One region of the Proteus sp. GOKU genome, then DNA from elsewhere that is predicted to be linked to it. Evidence: predicted binding sites of a transcription regulator. Region 1 holds the regulator's gene; each other region holds the start of a gene.
The links. Region 1 encodes Fur, which represses iron uptake genes when iron is present. Its sites were predicted from a motif close to ATAATAATGAGAACNACTATCAA; they were not measured.
Positions count from the first base shown of each region.

Region 2: a site for Fur is predicted at 4,112-4,134, ahead of EHE21_RS09205 (TonB-dependent siderophore receptor). Genes of this name have one in related genera too.
Region 3: a site for Fur is predicted at 5,680-5,702, ahead of EHE21_RS04760 (TonB-dependent siderophore receptor). Genes of this name have one in related genera too.

Region 1 is NZ_CP034105.1:1,161,105-1,168,956, reverse strand. Features, by position in the region: gene pgm (phosphoglucomutase (alpha-D-glucose-1,6-bisphosphate-dependent)) at 1-1,394, opposite strand, end outside; gene seqA (replication initiation negative regulator SeqA) at 1,469-2,032, opposite strand; gene ybfF (esterase) at 2,493-3,275, shown strand; gene ybfE (LexA regulated protein) at 3,488-3,796, shown strand; gene fldA (flavodoxin FldA) at 4,071-4,598, shown strand; gene fur (ferric iron uptake transcriptional regulator) at 4,788-5,234, shown strand; gene EHE21_RS05355 (DUF817 domain-containing protein) at 5,314-6,153, opposite strand; gene chiP (chitoporin ChiP) at 6,712-7,852, opposite strand, start outside.
Region 2 is NZ_CP034105.1:1,963,729-1,971,580, forward strand. Features, by position in the region: gene hutW (heme anaerobic degradation radical SAM methyltransferase ChuW/HutW) at 1-981, shown strand, start outside; gene hutX (heme utilization cystosolic carrier protein HutX) at 1,024-1,512, shown strand; gene EHE21_RS09195 (NAD(P)H-binding protein) at 1,519-2,145, shown strand; gene EHE21_RS09200 (ABC-F family ATPase) at 2,374-3,972, shown strand; gene EHE21_RS09205 (TonB-dependent siderophore receptor) at 4,216-6,405, shown strand; gene EHE21_RS09210 (ABC transporter substrate-binding protein) at 6,415-7,569, shown strand; gene EHE21_RS09215 (hypothetical protein) at 7,572-7,852, shown strand, end outside.
Region 3 is NZ_CP034105.1:1,033,246-1,041,097, forward strand. Features, by position in the region: gene EHE21_RS04740 (FAD:protein FMN transferase) at 1-851, shown strand, start outside; gene nqrM ((Na+)-NQR maturation NqrM) at 871-1,098, shown strand; gene EHE21_RS04750 (glycerophosphodiester phosphodiesterase family protein) at 1,192-2,064, opposite strand; gene dinB (DNA polymerase IV) at 2,298-3,353, shown strand; gene EHE21_RS04760 (TonB-dependent siderophore receptor) at 3,444-5,606, opposite strand; gene pepD (beta-Ala-His dipeptidase) at 5,903-7,360, opposite strand; gene gpt (xanthine phosphoribosyltransferase) at 7,713-7,852, shown strand, end outside.

The DNA.
Region 1 (7,852 bases):
GGTGATAAGCGAGACAACAGCGCTTTTTGTTCATGAGTTGCTGATGCTTGAATACGGTTATAGCTTGGTGAACCAAAGCGTTGTGCCAATTCGTTATAATGCTCTTGCGGATCTTTACCTGTGACGGCTTTCATTTCAGCAGCTAACAGACATAAAATGATGCCATCTTTATCGGTTGACCATGGTTTGCCATTAAAGCGTAAGAAAGATGCACCTGCACTCTCTTCACCACCAAAGCCAAATTCACCACTAAATAAGCCTTGAACAAACCATTTAAAACCAACTGGCACTTCAACAAGTTCACGACCTAAGTCAGCGACAACACGGTCAATCATTGCACTTGAAACCAGTGTTTTACCCACTTTTACATCTTTAGCCCATTGTGGACGATGACGGAAAAGATAGTTAATTGCAGCCGCTAAATAGTGGTTTGGATTCATTAAACCAGACGGTGTCACAATACCATGACGGTCATAATCAGGATCGTTGGCAAAGGCTAAGTCAAATTTATCACGCAGTTGTAATAAACCTTCCATTGCCCATGGTGACGAACAGTCCATACGAATAACGCCATCATGATCAAGCGTCATAAAACGGAATGTCTGATCAACTTGATCGTTAACTAATTCAAGATCAAGGCCATAATACTCACCAATACGTTTCCAGTACTCGATACCGGAACCACCTAATGGATCAACACCTAATTTTAAGCCTGCTTTCTTAATAGCTTCCATATCAACAACGTCACCTAACGCTTTGACATAAGGCATAATTAAGTCTTGAGCTTCAATATAACCGCTTGCTAATGCTTCATCATAAGAAAGACGTTTGATGCCCGCTAAATTGCTTTCAAGCAGTTCATTGGCACGTTTCTCAATAACTGAAGTTAAATCTGTATCCGCAGGTCCACCATTTGATGGATTATATTTAATACCGCCATCTTCAGGTGGATTATGAGATGGTGTTATCACGATACCATCAGCAATATCTTGATGTGCTTCGTTGTATGTCAAAATAGAAAAAGAAACTGCCGGTGTTGGTGTATAGCCATTATTTTCTTGAATAATCACCTTAACTTTATTGGCAGCAAGTACTTCTAAAACAGAAATAAATGCAGGCTCTGACAGTCCATGAGTATCTTTACCCACGTAGCATGGCCCTGTTACTCCATTTTTAGCACGTACTTCAGCAATAGCTTGTGCAATTGCCAAAATATGCGCTTCATTAAAGCTATGGCGATTTGCACTTCCGCGATGACCAGATGTACCAAATTTCACACGATGAGCGTTATTGCTAGCTTGTGGTTTAAGTGAATAATATTGAGACGTTAATTGCGCCACATTAATCAGATCACTTTGACGAGTATGCTGCCCTGCTCTTGGATGAATTGCCACAAATCTTCTCCTATTTGACATCACAATCACGCTTTAAACAAAAGCCTTTGCAATGCATCAATTAACAATAGTGGTTAGATAGTTCCACACACCTTATCAATCTCATTTGCAGGAAATTGCATATCCTGCATGATGCTTTGTACCATCGTTCTCTTACGCTCTGTGTTCGAGTTAGTAATAACCCAAAACGGCGTGCCTGAAATATGGCGCGGTTTTGTATGACGTCCACTATCGAGTAATGTTTGTTCATCACCAGCAAAATAGATACGTGTTCGTCCATGTACTGTTTCAGCAGATTGAGTAAAAGTAGCGCTATCTAGGCTATATAACGTAGAAAGGATCTGTAAAAAACGATCAACTGATTTTGTTTTTTCTGCATAACTGTCAGATAACAGCAGTTCTCGCATTTCACGGATCGGATTTTTTGCTGGTGTAATAGCTGGTGTTATAGGTGTAGGTTCAGCTTCCTGTTTAATAACAGGCGCTTGTACTGACTCAGTGACAACGACTGGTTGTACGGGCTGTTTGGCATCGAGCTTCAGTAGACGCCTTAAAATATCTGAAGCGCTTTCACCGATATGTCTAGTTTCGCTAGCAATATAGCGGTAAAGTTCGTCATCAATTTCTATCTTTTTCATTGCTACCCAGTACTATTTTCAAAAAAAAGTAATTAGGATTATAAGATATAATCTTTAAAAACAAAATAGGTAAAATTTCAATAACTTAAAGAGGATCTATTCAAGATCCTACCGTTTTAAAGGCTAAGCTCGGTATTTATCCTATTGTTTATCTCGGTATCATCTTCTATTCTTTGAACTTATTCGCACAAAGCCAGCTTTAAATTCCACTATATCACACCACTCCAGCCCCCAAATAATATAAAATTCTAATTATTTATTTTTGAGCAATGTCAAGATTTCAACTTTTTAAATAAGTTTGGAATATATACCTAGACAATAGTGCTTTTATAGTTTTTTATAAATTTCTCTTATCAATTATTTCTGAACTTCATCACTCTTTCATATTATTACGATAAGTTGGCTTAGCACCTCGTGCATGTCATCATAGAAGAAAATCGCAATTATTTTGGTCATTAATATGAAACTCAATACATTATTAAATTATCAATTACACCAACCTGAAACGACACCTGCATCCAGTTTACCTATCGTCTTGATCCACGGCCTTTTTGGTGATCTGAATAATTTAGGTGTTTTAGGTCGCGCACTTCGCCAAGATAATACCGTGATACAAATTGATGTGCGTAATCATGGGCATTCTCCTCATAGTGAAAGTATGAATTATCAAGATATGGCGCAAGATGTGCTTACATTGCTTGATAGTTTAAATATCCCAAAAGCCATTATTATTGGTCACTCAATGGGAGGCAAAATTGCGATGGCGATGACAGCATTAGCCCCTGAGCGTATCGCAAATATTGTTGTGATTGATATGTCACCTGTTGCCTATAATGTTCGCCGTCATGACAAAATCTTTGCTGCACTTGAAGCTGTAACTAAAGCCCAAGTCACGCGCCGTCAAGATGCGGTGGAAATCATGCGTCCTTTTATTAAAGAAGACGGTGTGATCCAATTTTTACTTAAATCATTCAAAAATGGTGAGTGGCTATTTAATTTACCTGCAATACAAAATGCCTATTCAGACATTATTGGCTGGCAAGAAGTACCAGCTTGGCATCAACCTGTATTATTTATTCGGGGAGGTTTATCACCTTATATTTTGGATGAGTATCGTGAAAACATAGCTCGTCAATTCCCTCTCGCAACCGCCTTTGTTGTTGCAAACACGGGGCATTGGGTGCATTCAGAAAAACCAGATACCGTCATTAAGGCAATTCGTCGCTTTTTAGAGAAAGCTTAGTGAATAAATTTAACTGCTTAAAATAACGCCACTGAAAAAATGATAACTTAATAGAATGTATAATTATTGTACTTAAAAACAGTATCTGTTGATAAAAAGACCAAATCACAATAGGTTAAAGTCAGGAAGCAGTGGCGAGACATCACTATGTGGGGTATTATTGGGCGTTTCGCAATTTAGTCATTGGTATACGCCCTTTCACAGCAAAATTTATGGCAAAAGAACAAACTGATCGCACCACACTGGATTTGTTCGCAGATGAACGCAGACCTGGGCGACCTAAAACAAACCCGCTTTCTCGGGATGAACAGCTTAGAATTAATAAACGCAATCAATTAAGACGTGACAGAGTTAATGGCTTACGTCGAGTTGAGTTAAAATTAAATGAAGATGCTGTGAATGCTCTCAATGAGTTGGCGACAGAAAGAAACGTCAGTCGTAGTGAGCTTATTGAAGAAATATTACTAGAGCAATTGGCGCAAAATCACGCCTTAAAAATGCATCAAAACAAAAATAGCTAGCAGATAAACCACACAAATTCGACAGAATTAGCCTGCTATTTTCGTCAAAATACGTTTTTAGTTTTCTATTATGAAAACACAATGCTTATCTTTCACTAGTAATTGTTCAAACACAGACAAATATACTCTAAATATTTTGAAGTGTAGCTAGGTGACAAGTGAATGAGTCACTGGAAACATACAAGAAAGTATGTAACTTGTGAAAATATACGTAGTCAATAACGCTACAATTTGAAATATAACGAATTTAGAATAAAAGAGGTTATCTCACTTTATGGCAATCATAGGAATATTCTTCGGCAGTGATACTGGCAACACTGAAAATATTGCCAAAATGCTTCAAGAAAGACTGGGCGCTGATAATGCCGAAGTTCATGATATTGCAAAATCCAGTCAAGAAGACATCGAAGCGTTCGATATTCTGTTACTAGGTATTCCTACTTGGTATTATGGTGAAGCACAATGTGATTGGGATGACTTTTTCCCAACACTAGAAGATATTGATTTCAATGGTAAGCTTGTTGCACTATTTGGTTGTGGTGACCAAGAGGACTACGCAGAATATTTCTGTGATGCAATGGGTACTATCCGCGATATTATTGAGCCTCGTGGCGCAGTTATCGTAGGTCATTGGCCAACAGAAGGTTATCATTTCGAAGCCTCTAAAGGGCTTGCAGATGATAATCATTTTATCGGTCTTGCGATTGATGAAGATCGTCAACCAGAATTAACCGAAGAGCGTGTTGACGCTTGGGTTGCTCAAATCAAAGAAGAAATGAGCCTAGACGAAATTCTGGGATAAAATAAATACTCAATATTGAGAATGATAATTATTCAATGGTGTGCTAAGATAGTGTGATAGGTGGGGTGTTTATTTTTAAATATCATGCCTATAATCAATGAGGTTATTTATTCACCCGAGTATTAATGAATAAAACCTATTTGTGAGCACAAAAATTAAATTCACCATTAGCAACAGGATTAAATCCGCATGACCGACAATAATAAAGCGTTAAAAAATGCTGGGTTAAAAGTTACACTTCCTCGCTTAAAGATCTTGGAAGTGCTCCAGGATCCTGAGTGCCATCATGTCAGTGCTGAAGATCTCTACAAAAAACTCATCGATATCGGTGAAGAGATTGGTCTGGCAACAGTGTATCGCGTCTTAAACCAATTTGATGATGCTGGTATTGTTACCCGACATAATTTTGAAGGTGGTAAATCAGTATTTGAATTAACTCAACAACACCATCATGACCACTTAATTTGTCTTGATTGTGGTAAAGTTATCGAGTTTACAGACGATGCAATTGAATTACGCCAAAGAAACATCGCTGAACGTCATGGTATCAAGCTTTCCAATCATAGCCTTTACTTATATGGCCACTGCGCTGAAGGCAATTGCAAAGAAGATAGCCACGCACATGATGAGAAATAATTCATTCTGGATAATCTCTCAGTAAAAAAAAGGAACTGTTCACAGTTCCTTTTTTATTGCCTAAAATCCGAGGATAACTCTACTTAGCCACACTGATACTGTGCTTAATATGTTTTAAATGAACCACAATGGTAAATGTGACAATAACCAATAGTGACCAAGAGCCCCATTTGCCTGCATGTACAGCAGACCAAGCACCAATTTGGTTAGGATATTGCCAAACACCAAAAAATGTACCGAAATTCTCAGCAAGCCAAATAAAGAAACCTATTAGAACAAAAGCGAGTAATAAAGGCATTTTTCGCTCAGTATCATAAGGAGTAAAATAAACCACACTACGAGCATAAAGACCTAAAATAAAGGCAGTTAAATACCAGCGATAATCACCGATAAAGTGATGAGAAAAGAAATTAATATAGATAGCGAGAGCAACCAAAGTTGCCATCCAATAAGGTGGATAATGTTCAATTCGTACTTTTAAAAAACGCCATGCTTGAATTAAATAACTTCCTACCGCAGAGTACATAAACCCTGTAAACAAAGGGACTTCCCACAATTTTGTATAAGCAAAATCAGGGTATTTCCACGATCCAATTGCCGCTGATGTTTTAAATAATTCCATCACAAACCCAACAATGTGGAAAAAACAGATCGCTTTTAATTCATCCCATGTTTCTAGCTTTCCCCACACCATCCATAATTGAAAAGCGATAGCGAGAATAAGAAGCACGTCATAACGAGGTATACCAAAGATACCTTTACTTGGTGTTGCAAATAAAATAAAAAAGAAAAATCCGGCAAATAAACAAGAACGCGCCTCTTTTACACCAAAAAAAAGAAATTCAACAATAAATCGTTTTATACCTTTAAAGGGTTTCAATGGCGGTTCTAATAAAAAATCATCCAATCGCTTTAACATGCTTCTTCCTGAAAACTCGCATTATCGAACAGCATTCAATGCAGAATAATAAATAAGGTGAGATAAAATGAATGGCAAGAAATTTGCCATAGAATAAAAAAACCTACAAGGATGAAAAGGACGAAAAAGAAAGGAATTAAAAAATAAAGGTATTTACCCCCCACTACGATACCCACTCTGACTTCCTTTACTTAGGGTAAATACCTTACGCAAATTTTGCGAAATAACTGAAGCACAGGAGATAAACATAACCCACTCACATTTATCTCAGACGACATGACATGACGACTTTACTTCATTACTTTTACTACATACTGCGATTTTAAAACGACTCTTTACTGCTTTTACTCTTTTACTCTTTTACTTCTACTCTTTTACTTCCACTTTTTACTACTGCTGACAACTTCACTTTATTAACGAGGCTTATTTGTAAGGCTCTTCTTAATTACCGCATCCCTACCTTTCTACTACTTATTTTTACTTATCGTAATCGTATTTAGCTTTTTTAGTTTTATTCAGGATAAAGTGCAATTAATACACTTTATCCTTATGCTGATATTAGAAAATAGTAAATGGCATTATCACGTTAAACTTAACGTCTTTTTCATCTTGGAAAATATTACCAAAACCACCTTCATAACTTGGAATATCGGAGTGGTTATCATAACGGGTATAGTGAAGCTTAAAGAGAGTGCCTTTAGCGCGACCTTCTTGAACCGTATACATAATATCCGCATTCCATGCACTTTCTCTGATACGCTGACCTTGGTCATAAATAGCTTTACCACTTGGCTTAGCATCCCATGCGTAAACATAAGAAGTACCTACTGCCCAGCCTGACAGATCCCAGTTTTTCAGATCATACATAACGCCAGCATAAAGTGCTTTTTCACCATTGGCGTTAAAGTCAGAACGACCATCCCACCAGACATCAAGACGACCATTAGAGGTTGCCCAGCCCGGAGTCATACGTTGTAAGAAATAACCTTGATTACCTTCAGCTTTAACCCACGTTCCTTCTACTTTGAAGTCAAATACATTGTAGGTATAACCAAAAGTCAGTGCTTGTAACCATGCCAGCCCATCATAAACGTCATTAACGCCACCACCGGTAACTTTATCTTTAGCACCGTAGAATTGGTAAGACGTTCTTAATGCATTGTCAGCAATTGGGAAATCATAAGAAACTTTACCAAAATACTGATCGATATAACCATCAGCCTGACCAAATGCAGCTTCTAACACTAAGCTGTTTTTAAAATCATATTTAGCGCCGAAAGAGTGAAGATAGCTGATATTCGTTTCTAGATCAGCTTTACGGAAATTGTACATATTCCGATACCATGGTGCTTTATATTCATCTGTCCACATATAGGAGAAAGATAATTCACCACTTTTATCGAAATCAAAGACAGCGCCCGCTTCAGCACCGCGGTAAGTTCCCGGTAAGAAGCTCCAGTGTGGACGCAATAAGCTTTGGCCTTTAGGTTGAATATATCCACCTTGAGCCCAGAAGTTACCTAATTTGAATTTCGCAGCCGCTTTATAAACGCTCATGCCACTGCGATCGCCAGTCCATTTTTCATCCCAGCGACTTTTTGCATCACTAAAACCGATTTCATTAGGTGCCGCAGGGCCACTGTTATTCAATTCAGCCGCACCAAAGGCAGCTAAATCAATACCAATAAAATCACCAAGG
Region 2 (7,852 bases), 800 kb from region 1:
GTTTACTTTGGTGGCGGAACCCCTTCTGCATTATCGGCAAAAGATCTCTATCGAGTGATCACGCATTTGCGCCAATCACTTCCTTTAGCACCCGATTGTGAAATTACGATTGAAGGTCGCGTTTTAAATTTTGATGATAATCGAATTGATGCTTGTTTAGATGCAGGTGCAAACCGTTTTTCTATTGGTATTCAAACCTTTAATAGCAAAATTCGTAAACGAATGGCAAGAACATCAACGGGTGAAGAAGCCGCTAAGTTTATGAAAGGACTCTGCTTACGTGATAGAGCTGCTGTGGTGTGCGATCTGTTATTCGGATTACCGGGGCAAAATGCGGTGAATTGGCAAGAAGATCTCACTATTGCCCACGATATTGGTTTAGATGGTGTCGATCTGTATGCATTGAATTTGCTTCCTAATACACCATTAGGTAAAGCGGTTGAAAATCAGCGAGTCACTGTGCCAACGCCGATAGAACGGCGTGCGCTATATCTTCAAGGCTGTGATTTTATGGAGAATGTAGGTTGGCGTCAGATAAGCAATAGTCATTGGGCTAGAACAACCCGCGAACGTAATCTCTATAATTTATTAATTAAACAAGGTGCGGATTGCCTTGCCTTTGGCTCTGGTGCTGGTGGTTCGGTTAATGGTTATTCATGGATGATTGAGCGTTCACTGGATAGCTATTATCAAAAAATTACAGATAGCCAAAAACCTTTAATGATGATGAGTCGTACAACTGACAGTGGTTTTCGTTGGCGTCATGAATTACAAGCTGGCATTGAGTGCGGGCGTGTTGATTTAGCTAAATTAAGCCCGCAAGCAACTCTGCTCTCCCCTTTATTAAATCAATGGTATCAAGCAGGCCTTGTTGAAGATGATTTTCTTTGTATGAAACTCACCAATGAAGGTCGGTTTTGGGCAAGTAATTTGCTGACATCCTTACAGCAGTTAATTTTGCAATTAAATACACCTCGTTAATTTTATTACCCTAAATATTAATTAAAAGATGGAAATAACATCATGAATATAGAGCTACAACAATTTTTAATAACTGAGCCTGATGGAACGCTAGAAACTATTGCTACGCAATTTGATACAACCTTGTTAGAGGTTGTGAGACATTTGCCATCACGCTCATTAATGAGTGGTGAGCAATTCGATACAGTGTGGGATAACGTGATGAAATGGGGTAATGTCACCACACTTGTGCATACTCAAGATGTTATTTTAGAATTTAGCGGTGAATTACCAAGTGGTTTTCATCGACATGGCTATTTTAATTTACGTGGCAAAAAAGGAATGACAGGCCATATTAAAGCCGAAAATTGCCAATATATTGCAATGATCGAGCGTAAATTTATGGGTATGGATACCGCCTCTATCTTATTTTTCAATCAAGAAGGCGTTGCAATGTTTAAGATTTTCCTTGGCAGAGATGAACATCGTCAATTATTGCCAGAGCAATTATCAGCCTTCCGTCAATTAGCACAACAATTAAATAAGGAATAATTGCTCGTGAAAACATGGGTTATTTTTGGCGCTGGCGGTAAAGGTGTTGGCGCACATATTGCTGATATTGGCGTCGCACAACAACGCCCTATTGTGGCTTTAGTTCGTTCCAAAGAAGCAGCTAATCGTTTAGAAGAAAAAGGGATCAAAACTGTTATTGGTGATGCGATTGATGCTAAAGCTGTTGAAGCTGTTTTAACATTAGCAGGAAAAGATGCAGATATTATTTCCACAATGGGCGGTGAAAATGATTATCTGGCTCATCGAACCGTCATTGATATTGCGGAAAAGATGGGTTTTCAACGTATGTTAATGGTTTCTTCTTTAGGATGTGGTGATAGTTGGGTTGCCTTATCTGACAGAGCCAAAGCGGCATTTGGTCAAGCCGTAAGAGAAAAATCATTGGCCGAAGTGTGGTTACAAACTAGCCGTTTTGATTATGCAATAGTAAGACCGGGTGGATTACTTAATGGTGAAGAAACGGGCAAGGCTCAGCTTTATCAATATGAAGAGACTCATGGTTTAGTGAATCGTCGAGATGTTGCGCGTTTAGTGACTCAGCTTCTTGAGGCTGATCTTCTAGATGACCAAGTTTATGCTGTGGTTGAACCCGGCTTAGTACCTTCCAAGTAGTAAATAGATTACGCTTCAAGTTAAGTTCACGATAAAGAGATAGCGAATTGGCGTTATCTCTTTTTTTCTTACTTCAGTTATGGGCAAAAACTCACAATATGATGAGTTTTTCTCTTACAGCTAAAATTCCTTAACAGACATTCGTCACTTTACTGTCTTAATAGGGGTAACTTGTGGCATAATGCCGCCCCATTACCTTTTGTCATTCACTAATAATGAGTATTCGTCTTGTTAATCAGCAATAATATCACTATGCAGTTTGGCTCAAAGCCACTGTTTGAAAACATTTCTGTCAAATTCGGTGGCGGAAATCGCTATGGTTTAATCGGTGCCAACGGTAGCGGTAAATCAACCTTTATGAAAATTTTAGGTGGCGATTTAGTGCCAAGTAGCGGCAACGTATTCCTCGATCCTAATGAACGTCTTGGTAAACTAAAACAAGACCAGTTCGCTTATGAAGAGTTTACTGTGCTTGATACCGTGATTATGGGTCACACTGAACTTTGGGAAGTGAAGCAAGAGCGTGAACGCATCTATAGCTTACCTGAAATGAGCGAAGAAGACGGCTTACGTGTTGCCGATCTTGAAGTGAAATTTGGTGAAATGGACGGTTACACCGTTGAATCTCGTGCTGGCGAATTATTGCTAAACGTAGGTATTCCATTAGAACAACATAATGGTCCTATGAGTGAAGTGGCCCCGGGTTGGAAATTACGTGTGTTACTTGCACAAGCCCTGTTCGCTGATCCTGATATTCTGTTACTGGATGAACCAACGAATAACTTGGATATTGATACCATTCGTTGGCTTGAGCAAACGCTAAATGAACGTAACAGTACCATGATCATTATTTCCCATGACCGTCACTTCCTCAATATGGTATGTACGCACATGGCTGACTTAGACTATGGTGCGCTTGCGGTTCATCCGGGTAACTATGATGAATATATGTTTGCTGCAACCCAAGCTCGTGAGCGTTTATTAGCGGATAATGCAAAGAAAAAAGCACAGATTAGTGAATTACAATCTTTCGTAAGTCGCTTTAGTGCTAATGCTTCTAAATCACGCCAAGCAACCTCTCGTGCAAAACAGATTGAGAAAATTCAATTAGCTGAAGTTAAAGCATCTAGTCGCCAAAACCCATTCATTCGCTTTGAACAAGAGAAAAAATTATTCCGTAATGCGCTTGAAGTGGAAAATATCTCTAAAGGCTATGATGACAATGCCCCACTATTTAAAGACGTCAATATGATGCTTGAAGTGGGCGAAAAAGTTGCCATCTTAGGTAATAACGGTGTGGGTAAATCGACAATGATCAAAACATTAGTCGGTGAATTAACACCTGATACTGGTCGTTTAAAATGGTCTGAAAACTCAAATATTGGCTATTATGCACAAGATCATGCAACTGATTTTGAAGTCAATATGACTGTGTTTGATTGGATGAGTTTATGGATGAAACCAGAAGACGACGAACAATCTGTACGTAGCGTATTAGGTCGTTTACTGTTCTCTCAAGATGATTTGAAAAAATCTGTTCAAGTTTTATCGGGTGGTGAAAAAGGTAGAATGTTATTTGGTAAGCTAATGATGCAAAAACCAAACATTCTGATTATGGATGAACCAACTAACCACTTAGATATGGAATCTATCGAATCACTGAATATGGCATTAGAACTTTATCAAGGTACTTTGATTTTTGTTTCTCATGACCGTGAATTCGTAAGTTCATTAGCAAACCGTATTATTGAAATAACACCTGAAAAAGTGACTAATTTCCAAGGAACTTATGATGAGTTCCTCGCGAAGAAAGGTGTCACACTTTAATTTCATAACCAAATTAGAGTAATAAACAGTTAAAGGCTCGATATTATTTATCGAGCCTTTTTTATTGTGAGCAAAAGAACCCGATAATTTCGCCCTCCTATTTTTATTGCATTTATGACTTATTCTATTTTTTATCTCAATACAAATAAAAATGATTATCATTTATATTGACTGACAGTCGGTCGTTGGTGTATGTTACCGACCACGAGTCAATCATGGTTTATTTTCATTTTTGGGATCATTATGTTGCTATTACTTCAATCGACACATTATCCAAATAAGCAATTAAAAAATTATTGGAAATGTGGCTACTCTTTTGTTTTTCCTACATTAATTTCATTAAGCGCAGTATCGCCCTCTTTTGCTTCAGAAAATATTGAAAAAATAATTATTACTTCAGCGCAAAACACTCAGTCTGATACACAACCTTATGGTTATATTGCGAAAAAACAGACAACAGCGACTAAAAGTGATGCCACTTTATTAGAAGCACCACAAATGGTTTCTGTTGTTAATCGCGCTCAATTAGATAACTTACCCTCTGAATCTATTAGTCAGGCACTGCGTTATAGTTCAGGCGTTGTGAGTGAAAAATTTGGTGCTTTTGGTAGCGGTATTGATTACTCGAAAATGCGCGGATTTGATGCAGACTACTATCTAGATGGATTAAGAATGCTAGGTAATAGTGGTATTTGGGCACCTCAAGTTGATAGTTGGAGTTTAGAAAGTTTAGAAGCTGTACATGGTCCTGCATCTGCATTATATGGGCAAGGTGGTGCAGGTGGCGTGATTAATATGATATCGCGTCGCCCTTCCGCAGAAGCGCAACACCAAGTGCAATTACAAGCGGGCAATAATAAAAATCATGGTATTAAATTTGATACTACATCAGCAATCAATGAGGATGAAACATGGTTATATCGTGTTTCAGGGTTAGCGCTTGAACAAGAGTCTCAAATCCCCTCTTCTCGTCAAACACGTTTTCTTATCTCACCAGCTATTACATGGAAACCGAATGATGCATTGAGTTGGACACTATTGGGTCAATATCAAAAAGAGCCTCGTCTAGGTTATTACAATACGTTACCTGCTCAAGCTTTAGGTTTGTTACCGAATCCTAATGGTAAAGTTGATCCTAATCGAAATTATAATAATCAAAGCCATGATAATTCACATCGCAAACAACAGTCTCTCACTTCATTATTTGAATATGACCTGACACCTCAGTGGCAATTTAAACAAAATACCCGTTTTATGAAGGTTGATACTGAAATTAGTCGTGATTATACCCGCGGATTTTTACCCGGAGATCGCCTGTTAACGGCGGTTTATCAAGAAGCACCGAGTAAATCGGAAACGTGGGTAACAGATACTCAGCTGATAGGGAAAATAGCAACATGGGATATCAATCATACGGTTATGGCAGGTTTTGATTATCAACATGGCTATATGACTAAAGATTGGTGGGGCTCTCAAACAGTTAGTTTTGATCCTTGGGCATCGCATCATAAACCTGATTTTGAGCCTTATCCTGTTTCACGCACTTCAACAAAACAACAATTTGATCGCTATGGATACTATTTGCAAGATCACTTGCGCTGGCAACAATGGAATTTACTGTTGAGTGGCCGTTATGATTCTGCTGATTTAGATACACATAATCAAATTTCAGGCATGACAAATTCAAGTCATAATACGGCATGGAGCCATCGTGTTGGTTTAAGTTACCAATTTAATAATGGATTCTCACCTTGGATAAGTACATCAGATAGCTTTGATCCTGTATTGGGTACAGATGCAGATGGAAAAGCGTTTATTCCAATGAAATCAAAACAGTATGAAGCCGGTATCAAGTATCAAAATCCTGAATTAACACAACTCGTTAGTGTTGCTGTTTATCAATTAACTCAAGAAAATGTCACAACACATAATCCGAGAAATCCCGATTATTATCAGCAATCTGGGGAAATTCGTTCTCGTGGGCTCGAGTTCGAAAGTAAATTAGCGTTAACACCACAAGTGAATATGATGCTCAATTATGCCTATCTGCATAATATTGTGACATCGACTAGTGATCCGACAACGTTAAATAAACATCCTGTTCAAGTACCTACTCATACGGGTTCTGCATGGATAGATTACCGTTTTCAGCAGCCTTATTTAGAAGGCGCATTATTAGGTGCTGGTGTTCGCTATTTAGGTTCAACTTACGGTGATAATACAAATACGTTTAAAGTACCCGCAGTATGGTTAGGTGATGTGAGTTTGCGCTACCAATTATCGTCAATCAACCGTGAATTGCAGGGATTAGAGTTAGGATTAACTGTCAGTAATATCACAAATAAATCCTATGTTGCGAGTTGTACCAGTTCAACTTATTGCAGTATTGGTACAGATCGCGTGGTTCTTGGTGTATTAAATTACTATTTTTAGGAAATGAACATGGATAATTATCGACGTTCATTACTAAAAGGTGCCAGTGCATTCTCTTTATTATTAGCGAGCCCTTTTCCTGTTTATGCAAAATCAAAACAGAGGGAAATTGTTGATATTCTGGGAAGAGAAATTGCATTACCACAAGAATTAACGCGTATTTATGTGGCAGATAGTGGATTGTTTTTACTTTATGCTTCATTAAATAAAGGCGCTCTTTATGAGCGTCTTATCGCAATGCCTTCGGCTTTTCGTACCGCCGATTTAAGCTTGTATCATCAATATACTCGAGCATTTCCGCAATTATTGGCACTACCTGAATTTACGGCTATGTCGAGTGGACACTTTAATAGTGAAAAGCTTATCGCGCTAAAACCTGATGTCATTATTGTTGCCGTTGGGACTTATCGCGCGATCAGTGTTAATGGTGTGCTAGATTTATTAACGAAAGCCAATATTCCTGTCGTCGTGTTTGATTTGAGTATTGATCCACTTAATAACACCCCAATTAGTACATCTATTATGGGAAATATGCTTGGTAATCTCCAACAAAGCCAAGCAATGAACCAATTTCGTGAAAAACAACTCAGTTATATTTCTCAGCAATTAGGAAAAAAGCCATTTAAACGTCCCAATGTGTTATTTGAACGAGCTGCAGGCTTTACACCAGAATGCTGCCTTTCATATGGCAATGGCAGTATGGGACAAATGCTACAAAATGCAGGGGGTAAAAACTTAGGAACGGAATATATAAAAAGTACTTATGGCCTTCTGAATCAAGAAACCGTGATTTACTCTAAACCCGATAAAATCTTTTTAACAGGTGCGGATTGGAGTGGTTATAACCCTTCTGGTGATTGGATTAATTTAGGGCCTGGTGCAAATTTAGAGTTGGCAAAACAGCAACTTGCGATTTTAATGCAACGCCTTGCTTATAAAACACTCGATGCAGTTAAAAACAGACAAGTGTACGCTATTTGGCACTCTTTTTATGACAGCCCTTTTGGTTTTATTGCTATTTTACAAATGGCGAAATGGCTACATCCCGAACGTTTTTCTCACCTTGATGCGGACGCTATTTTTCATGAATACCATACCCAATTTTTGCCAGTAAAATGGGAAACAGGTTATTGGGTGACATTACTAGATGAAGATAAGGAATAATCATGTTTGATATCTATTCACCTGATCCTTTACGGATAAAAGTTGAGACACAATCGGCAGGAAAAAGAACTATTTTATATTCTGCAAAAGGTCAGCCGAATTATATGTATGTAATGCCCCGTTTTCGATTAAACGAGGTATTGGATTGTCTTGATAATACTATTCACCCTGCTTTTATTGTAAATGGAAAAGTTAAAGATGCTTTTTTCTATGCGTGTTATCCCGCTTCATTACATCAAAGCGAATTATTAAGTTTACCCAATCAAAAACCAGCCAGTCAGTT
Region 3 (7,852 bases), 130 kb from region 1:
TTGATCGTATTCTTGAAGAAGTTAACGATCAAATGTCAACATATCGTCCTCATTCTGAACTCAGTCGTTTCAATCAAAGCCGTGAAATTAATACTCCATTTCCTGTTTCACCGGCAACAGCAAAAGTAGTCAGTGAAGCTATCCGCATTAATAAAATGACTGATGGTGCTTTAGATGTGACTGTGGGGCCGTTAGTGAATTTATGGGGATTTGGTCCAGAAGGTCGATTTACGCATCAACCTTCTGAAGATGAATTAGCAAAACGTAAACAGTGGATTGGAATTGATTATCTTGCTGTTGAAGGTAATTCGTTAATTAAGAAGATCCCTGAACTTTATGTTGATCTCTCTTCAATTGCTAAAGGCTATGGTGTTGATGCTGTAGCTGAATATTTAATTTCACAGAATATCACTAACTATATGGTTGATATTGGTGGTGAAGTAAGAACCCAAGGTGTGAATGGTAATGACAAGCTTTGGCGTATAGCGATTGAAAAACCGGCAAATGATGGCACGAAACAGAGTGTTCAGTTAATTATTGAACCGGGTGATAACTCAATTGCCACTTCTGGTGACTATCGTAACTATTTTGAAGAAAATGGTGTTCGTTTTTCTCATACTATTGACCCAACCACAGGTCACCCTATTAAACATAACCTTGTTTCTATCACTGTGATTGTACCAACTTGCATGAGTGCTGATGGTCTTTCAACAGGGTTGAATGTTTTAGGGCCTGAAAAAGGGTTAGCAGTAGCAAACGAACTAAATATTCCTGTCTTTATGATAGTGAAAACTGAAAATGGGTTTGAAGAGCGTTATAGTAAAGCGTTCGCCCCATTCTTGAAAAAGTAGAATTTAAGGAGAGAAGGTTATGTTAAAAATATTTCTATTTGCCTTCATCTTATTCTTGATTGCCTTCTTTGGTATGGCGTTAGGCTATATTGTAAAACGTAAAAGCCTTCAAGGTAGCTGTGGCGGTTTAGGTGCTATGGGCATAGAGAAAGAGTGTGATTGCCCCGAACCTTGTGATGCACGTAAAAAACGTATGGCAAAAGATGCAGCAAGAGAAGAATTACTTAATAAAAATAGAATTCTTTAAGTAAGATATAAGAATAAGAAAAAGAGTGATGTATATATTTACATCACTCTTTTTTATTTCTTTCTAAGAAAACTAAGATAAAAGCGAGGGCGCTTACTCTTTTCTAAATGCTTTCATATTTGCGGGTGAATCAACCATAACTGCATCAGCACCCAATTCAGTGGCTTGAATATAGTCTTTCTCTGTGTTGATCCCAAAAAGGACAATATGAGCATTGCCACCAGCACGAAAACAAGACATTGCATCTTTATCCCAACTCAGAACTGAAGCGGAACGCGCTTCTCCTAATGTGTACTTCTCAACAACCTCGACTTTGCGGTGAAGCTCAAGTCCGTACCAACGAGTAATATCTAAATTTTCAGGTAACAGGCAAACATGGCTCATTGTGATATTGGCTAAAATATCACGAGTGATATCACGGCTTTCAAAACGTTGTACATTAGTCGGTAAGGCATCAAGAAATGCGGTATTTGTAGAATAAACGCGAGTTCTATCCAGTGCGTTATGATTACGAAGTACGGTTATTAATGCTTCCCCTTGGATTGCTGGATCAGCATCTGGGGATTTTAGATCAAGATAAAATTGTGTTGTGGGGAATAGAGTTAAGATCTCATCCAATGTGGGAATGGTGACACCTTTATTTCGATAAGGAAATTGCTGAGCTTCACCAAATTTATAGCCGGCATCCCATTGCTTCAGTTGTTGTGCAGTAAATTCAGAAACACTACCTTGCCCATTCGTTAAGCTTTTTAAATCGCTAGGGCGATAAAGGACAGGAATATTATCTTTCGATAATTGAATAGTGATCCAAATTGCATCAGCTTGATTAGAGAGCGCTGTTCTTATAGCAATTTCAGTATTTTCAGGGGCATCAGCTGTGCCACCACGATGTGCGATAATTTTAGGAGATGCCATAAGGATTACAGAATAAAAAAAGAGAGAAATAGCGATGAATAACTTGATCATGAAAAATTATTTCCTTGTTTTATATATAGTTACAAAACAATATTTAAAATTAATGTAATTAATCAACGAGCAAAAACAATCTATCATCACTTTGTGACAATTCTATAAATAAACAGACTAATTCAGATTTTTATGAGAAATACACCTCAATAGAGGGAGATAAGAGCGAATAAAAATTGTAGTTAATATTTGCTTACTGTATATTTAAACAGTAAATAAAGTGAGGTGATTGTATGCGTAAAATTATTCATGTTGATATGGATTGTTTTTATGCTGCGATTGAAATACGAGATAATCCAGCACTAAAAGAGATCCCAATTGCGGTTGGAGGCAATGCTTCTAGTCGAGGTGTGATCTGCACGGCGAATTATCCCGCTCGTCGTTTTGGTGTTCGTAGTGCTATGTCAACAGCAACAGCGTTGAAGTTATGTCCTCACTTAAAAGTGCTACCCGGTAGGATGGCTCTCTATAAAGAGACATCAGCAAAAATACGTCAAATCTTTTCTCGTTATACTCACCTTATTGAACCTCTTTCACTCGATGAAGCTTATCTTGATGTCTCTGACAGTAAGCATTGTCATGGCTCAGCAACGTTGATGGCTCAAGAAATTCGCCAACAAATTTTTGATGAGTTAAATCTCACGGCATCTGCAGGTATTGCACCGATTAAATTTCTTGCAAAAATTGCCTCTGATATGAATAAACCAAATGGACAATTTGTTATTACACCAGAGCAAATCGATGATTTTATTTTAAAATTGCCACTTAATAAAATACCCGGTGTAGGTAAGGTAACATTTGCTCGTTTGCAAGAAATGGGATTAGAGACTTGCGCTGATATTCGTCGCACCGATGTCATTTCTTTGGTAAAAGCGTTTGGAAAATTTGGTCAAAATTTATGGGAACGTAGTCATGGCATCGATGAACGTGAAATTAACCCAGATAGACTTCGAAAATCAGTCGGAGTTGAGCGTACTTTTGCCTCAGATATTAATTCTTGGGATGATTGCTTGGCATTACTTGATGGATTATATAGCGAATTAGAAAGACGATTAACAAAAGTTAAACCGGATCTAAGGATAGCAAGGCAAGGCGTTAAATTAAAATTTGATGATTTTCAATTAACGACACAAGAGCATACTCACCCTATTTTAGAGAAAGCTGATTTAATTAATATTGCCTACCAAGCATGGCATGAGCGTCGAAATGGCAGAGGTGTGCGTTTGATCGGATTTCATGTCACCTTGCAAGATCCACAAATAGAACGACAACTTCTTTTAGCGCTATAAAAATTAAAAAAACCATAGCCGATCAACAGATTGACTATGGTTAACGCAGTTAATGTATGTAGTTAATCTATTTAGTTAATTTATATAGTATTACCAGCGATAATTCATAGTTGCTGTCATTGTCCTGCCAATACCATAAAAACAAGCAGTATCACCAGCACAAGATGCAACATAATGTTTATTCGCAATATTATTCATATTAAGCTGAATTTCAGCACCTTTTAAAGAAGGTGATAGCTCACCTAATGAATAACCAATCATCGCATCGTAAAGAGTCACAGCAGGTACACTAACTGTATTTTTGGTATCACCTTGAGATACACCTACATATCTCACACCAACACCTGCTTTAGCACCATTAAATAGCCCAGATGTTTCATCATATTGACCCCAAAGTGATGCCATATGCTTAGGAACTCTAGGGAGTTCTTTTCCTTGTGTTCCCGCAATAATGGTTTTTCTTACTTCAGTATCGGTATAAGCATAACTGCTGATAAATGAAATATTTTCAGTTAATTGGCTATTAATTTGAGCTTCAACACCACGGCTTCTAATTTCACCGACCGGTTCAAAATACGCTTTTTCAGCATTGTAGTTGGTCACATTACGTTGTTGTAATTGATAAACAGAGAGTGTTGCCAATGTTTGCTCATTTGGTGTGAGGTATTTTATTCCAGCTTCTAATTGACGGCCTTCACTAGGCTCAAAAGGCGCACTTCCTGGTGCTCTGCGAGTTTGTAAATTAGGTTCAAACGAGGTGCTATAACTAATATATGGCGAAATACCATTATCAAAAGCGTATAAAAGCCCTGCACGACCCGTTAACTTATTATCATCTTGTTGATCATAACTTTTAGCTAAGAAATCATGAGTACGAACTTGAGCCCAATCTTGGCGTAATCCTGCAAGTAAGATCCAATTTTTCCATTGGATCTGATCTTGTAGATATAACCCGATTTGATCACGTTTTTGTAGCTGATCGGTCGCAGGTTTTTGTAAACTCATATCAATTGGATAGTGATAATTAGGATCTCGCCAGTCAAGATCGTACTCTGAACCCATTGCTCGGAGCAAATTATCTTGATCTTTGCTCCACTGATAATCAATACCAGCAATCACAGTATGATTAAGTTTTGCAGTAGTAAAATCGGCTTGTAAACGAGTATCTATTCCTAAAGTATCTGTTTCACGCTGCTCTTGTTGCGCTCGGCGTTCAAGAACATAAGGGTTATCTTTTCTTAAAGAGCCAAATACAAGATATTTATATTTCTGATTAATATGGCTATATCGAGCATTTTGTACAATTTTTAGTAAATCACTAAATTCGTGTTCAAATTCATAGCCTATACCATATTGTTGACGCCATGATTTATGGTAATCGGGATTGTTAACATCAAAATCAAAGGGGATCGTACCAGCCGGAGTGCTTTTAACCGTACCATAAGCAGGTAAAAAATTACGATACCCAGCTTCAGGCTCTTGCTGAATAAAGCTTAATAGTGTTAAGCGAGTCTGTTCATTAGGTAAGAAAGTAATAGCAGGAGCAAGTGCAAAACGTTCTTCTTTATAGTTTTTTATTTGCGTGTGTTGTGTTTTTGCAACACCGTTTAGGCGGTAAAGCACACGATTGTCATCACTTAATGCACCTGAAAAATCAAAAGCAGTTTCCGCTAATTTATCATTGCCTGCTCGTACTTGAATATGGCGGATAGGGGTTGCTGTTGGTCTTTTACTTGTCATTGCAACAAGGCCACCCGGATTGACTTGACCATAAAGCACGGATGCTGGCCCTCTAACAACTTCAACGCGCTCTAATAACCAAGGATCAATTGCACCAGTTGATGATGAAGCGCCCATTCCATAACTTAGACCGTCAAGAAAACGAGGGGCATAACTGTATCCACGAATAAAAACCTCATCATTACGATTAGAACTTCCACGATATTCTGTGAAAACGCCGGGCGTATAACGTAATGCTTGAGAAACTGAACTGACATCTTGAGCGTCCATTTGATCACGCGTGATCACACTAATGGATTGCGGTGTTTTTTCAATTTCACTCGGTGTTTTATTTGTTGATAGCGTTTTTGTTGCCACAAAACCGGAAACAGGCGCTTGGGGATCTTGCGATGGAGATGCCGTAACAATTATCTTTTCAGGTATATTTTGATTGACGGCCGCATGAATTTGAACAGAGAGTAAACTTAGAGGTAAGGCGAGAAAGACGCTAGCAACGCAATTTTTATTAGACACAATAGAACCCTTTAGTTTTTTATTTTTTAACTTTAAATGCGGAAGCCATGAAAATATCACTCTGAAAACATTAATGCTAATGATAATGATTAGCATTCTATATATTTAATTTATTAAGATTTATTTTTTATTCCATAATGGAATAAGTGATTGTGGAATTGGCTATATGAGGAATAAATTATGATCTTTAAGGGAAATAGTGTGTGATTTGAGGGGATAATTTATTTCTTGGTGATAGCTTTAGGCACAAAAAACCCGCCAATTAAGCGGGTTTCATTATTAACATTAAAGCAAAATTATTTAGCAGGGATCGCTTTTAAAATTGCAGTTAATAATTGCCAGTATTGACCGACGCTCTTAACGTGAACGCGCTCGTCTGGTGAGTGAGCACCACGGATTGTTGGCCCAATAGAAACCATATCCATATCTGGGTAAGGTTTTTTGAACAGACCACACTCAAGACCCGCGTGGATAACCATGATGTTTGGCACTTTATCAAACAGTTGTTGGTAAGTGTCACGAACTAAATGCATAACAGGAGAGTCTGCATCTGGTTTCCAACCTGGGTAACCGCCTTTGGTTTCGATGTCTGCTTTAGCCAGTTTTGCTAATGCTGTCAGCATACTAACAACATAGGTTTTACCGCTATCAATCAGAGAACGAATTAAGCACAGGATTTCTACTTTATCGTCAACAATGCTAACAACACCTACGTTTAATGAAGTTTCAACAACACCTTCAACGTCGTCACTCATACGAATAACGCCATTTGGCATAGCATTAAGTAGGTTGATTAAGCGCTCTTGGCAATCTGCGGTGAAAACTTTTTTATCTGTTGTTGTATCAATTAATTCAACTTTCAGATTTTTTTCAGCAATAGCTAATTCAGTTTTTAACAGAGCTTCAAATTTCGCTTTTACTGCGTCTAGTTGGCTTGCTTTATCCGCTGGAATTGCAAAAACAATGTTTGCTTCACGAGGAATAGCATTACGCAGTGTACCACCGTGAAAATCAATTAATTTCAGTGATAATTCTTCTGCATGACCCGCTAAGAAACGCGCTAATAATTTATTTGCGTTACCTAAACCTAAATGGATATCACCACCAGAGTGACCACCATTTAATCCTTTCAGAACCAGTTGCTTAACAACGTGACCTGCTGGGATTGCATCGTAAGAAAGGCTTACTGTGGTTTTAACATCAATACCACCCGCACAACCCATGTAGATTTCGCCTTCTTCTTCAGAGTCTGTGTTGATAAGAATATCAGCTTGTAACCAACCTGGTTGTAAACCAAATGCTCCGTCCATGCCTGTTTCTTCAGTCATGGTTAGCAGGACTTCTAATGGACCGTGTTTAACAGTATCGTCAGCTAAAACAGCTAACGCAGATGCCATACCTACGCCATTATCAGCACCTAATGTAGTGCCTTTAGCTTTGATCCACTCACCATCAATGTAAGGTTGGATCGGATCTTTGGTGAAGTCGTGAACGGTGTCGTTGTTTTTTTGTGGCACCATATCTAAGTGTGCTTGTAAAACAACGGCTTTACGATCTTCCATGCCTTTAGTTGCTGGTTTACGAATTAAAATATTGCCAACTGCATCGCGCTGTGCAAAAAGACCTTTTTCACTTGCCCAAGAAAGAATATGGGAAGCTAAGGCTTCTTCATGATGTGATGGATGTGGAATCGAACAAATTTTTGCAAAAATATCCCATAGTGGTTGTGGGGATAGAGTAGATAGTTCAGACACGATGGATCTCCTCTAACAGCATCTGTGTTATTGATAGCCTACCGCTTTTTTAAGGGTTAGCTTTATTATTCTGAGCGTTATACGCCAATATAGTTGAGAATATCACTTTCTTCTGATGAATGCGTCATTCTATTCACATCTCTATCCAAGAAATTAGATCTCTATTTGCATTCATTTTTTATATAGTTCGTTTTTTAATCATAAAAAGACATTACAGAAAAAAATGAGGATAATCTCACCTGTTTTCACGTTTTCTCTGGTTTTTAGGCGCTCAAATCACTATAATCTCGCGCAACCTTTTTTTCCGCAAAAAAGCTTCTCTCGAAATTCAAGTAGCTAGGATCACAATATTATGAGCGAAAAATATGTTGTAACGTGGGATATGTTGCAAATACATGCCCGTCAATTGGCGCAACGTTTATTACCAGTCGAACAGTGGACAGGCATTATTGCTGTCAGCCGTGGGGGATTAGTCCCTGCTGCATTACTTGC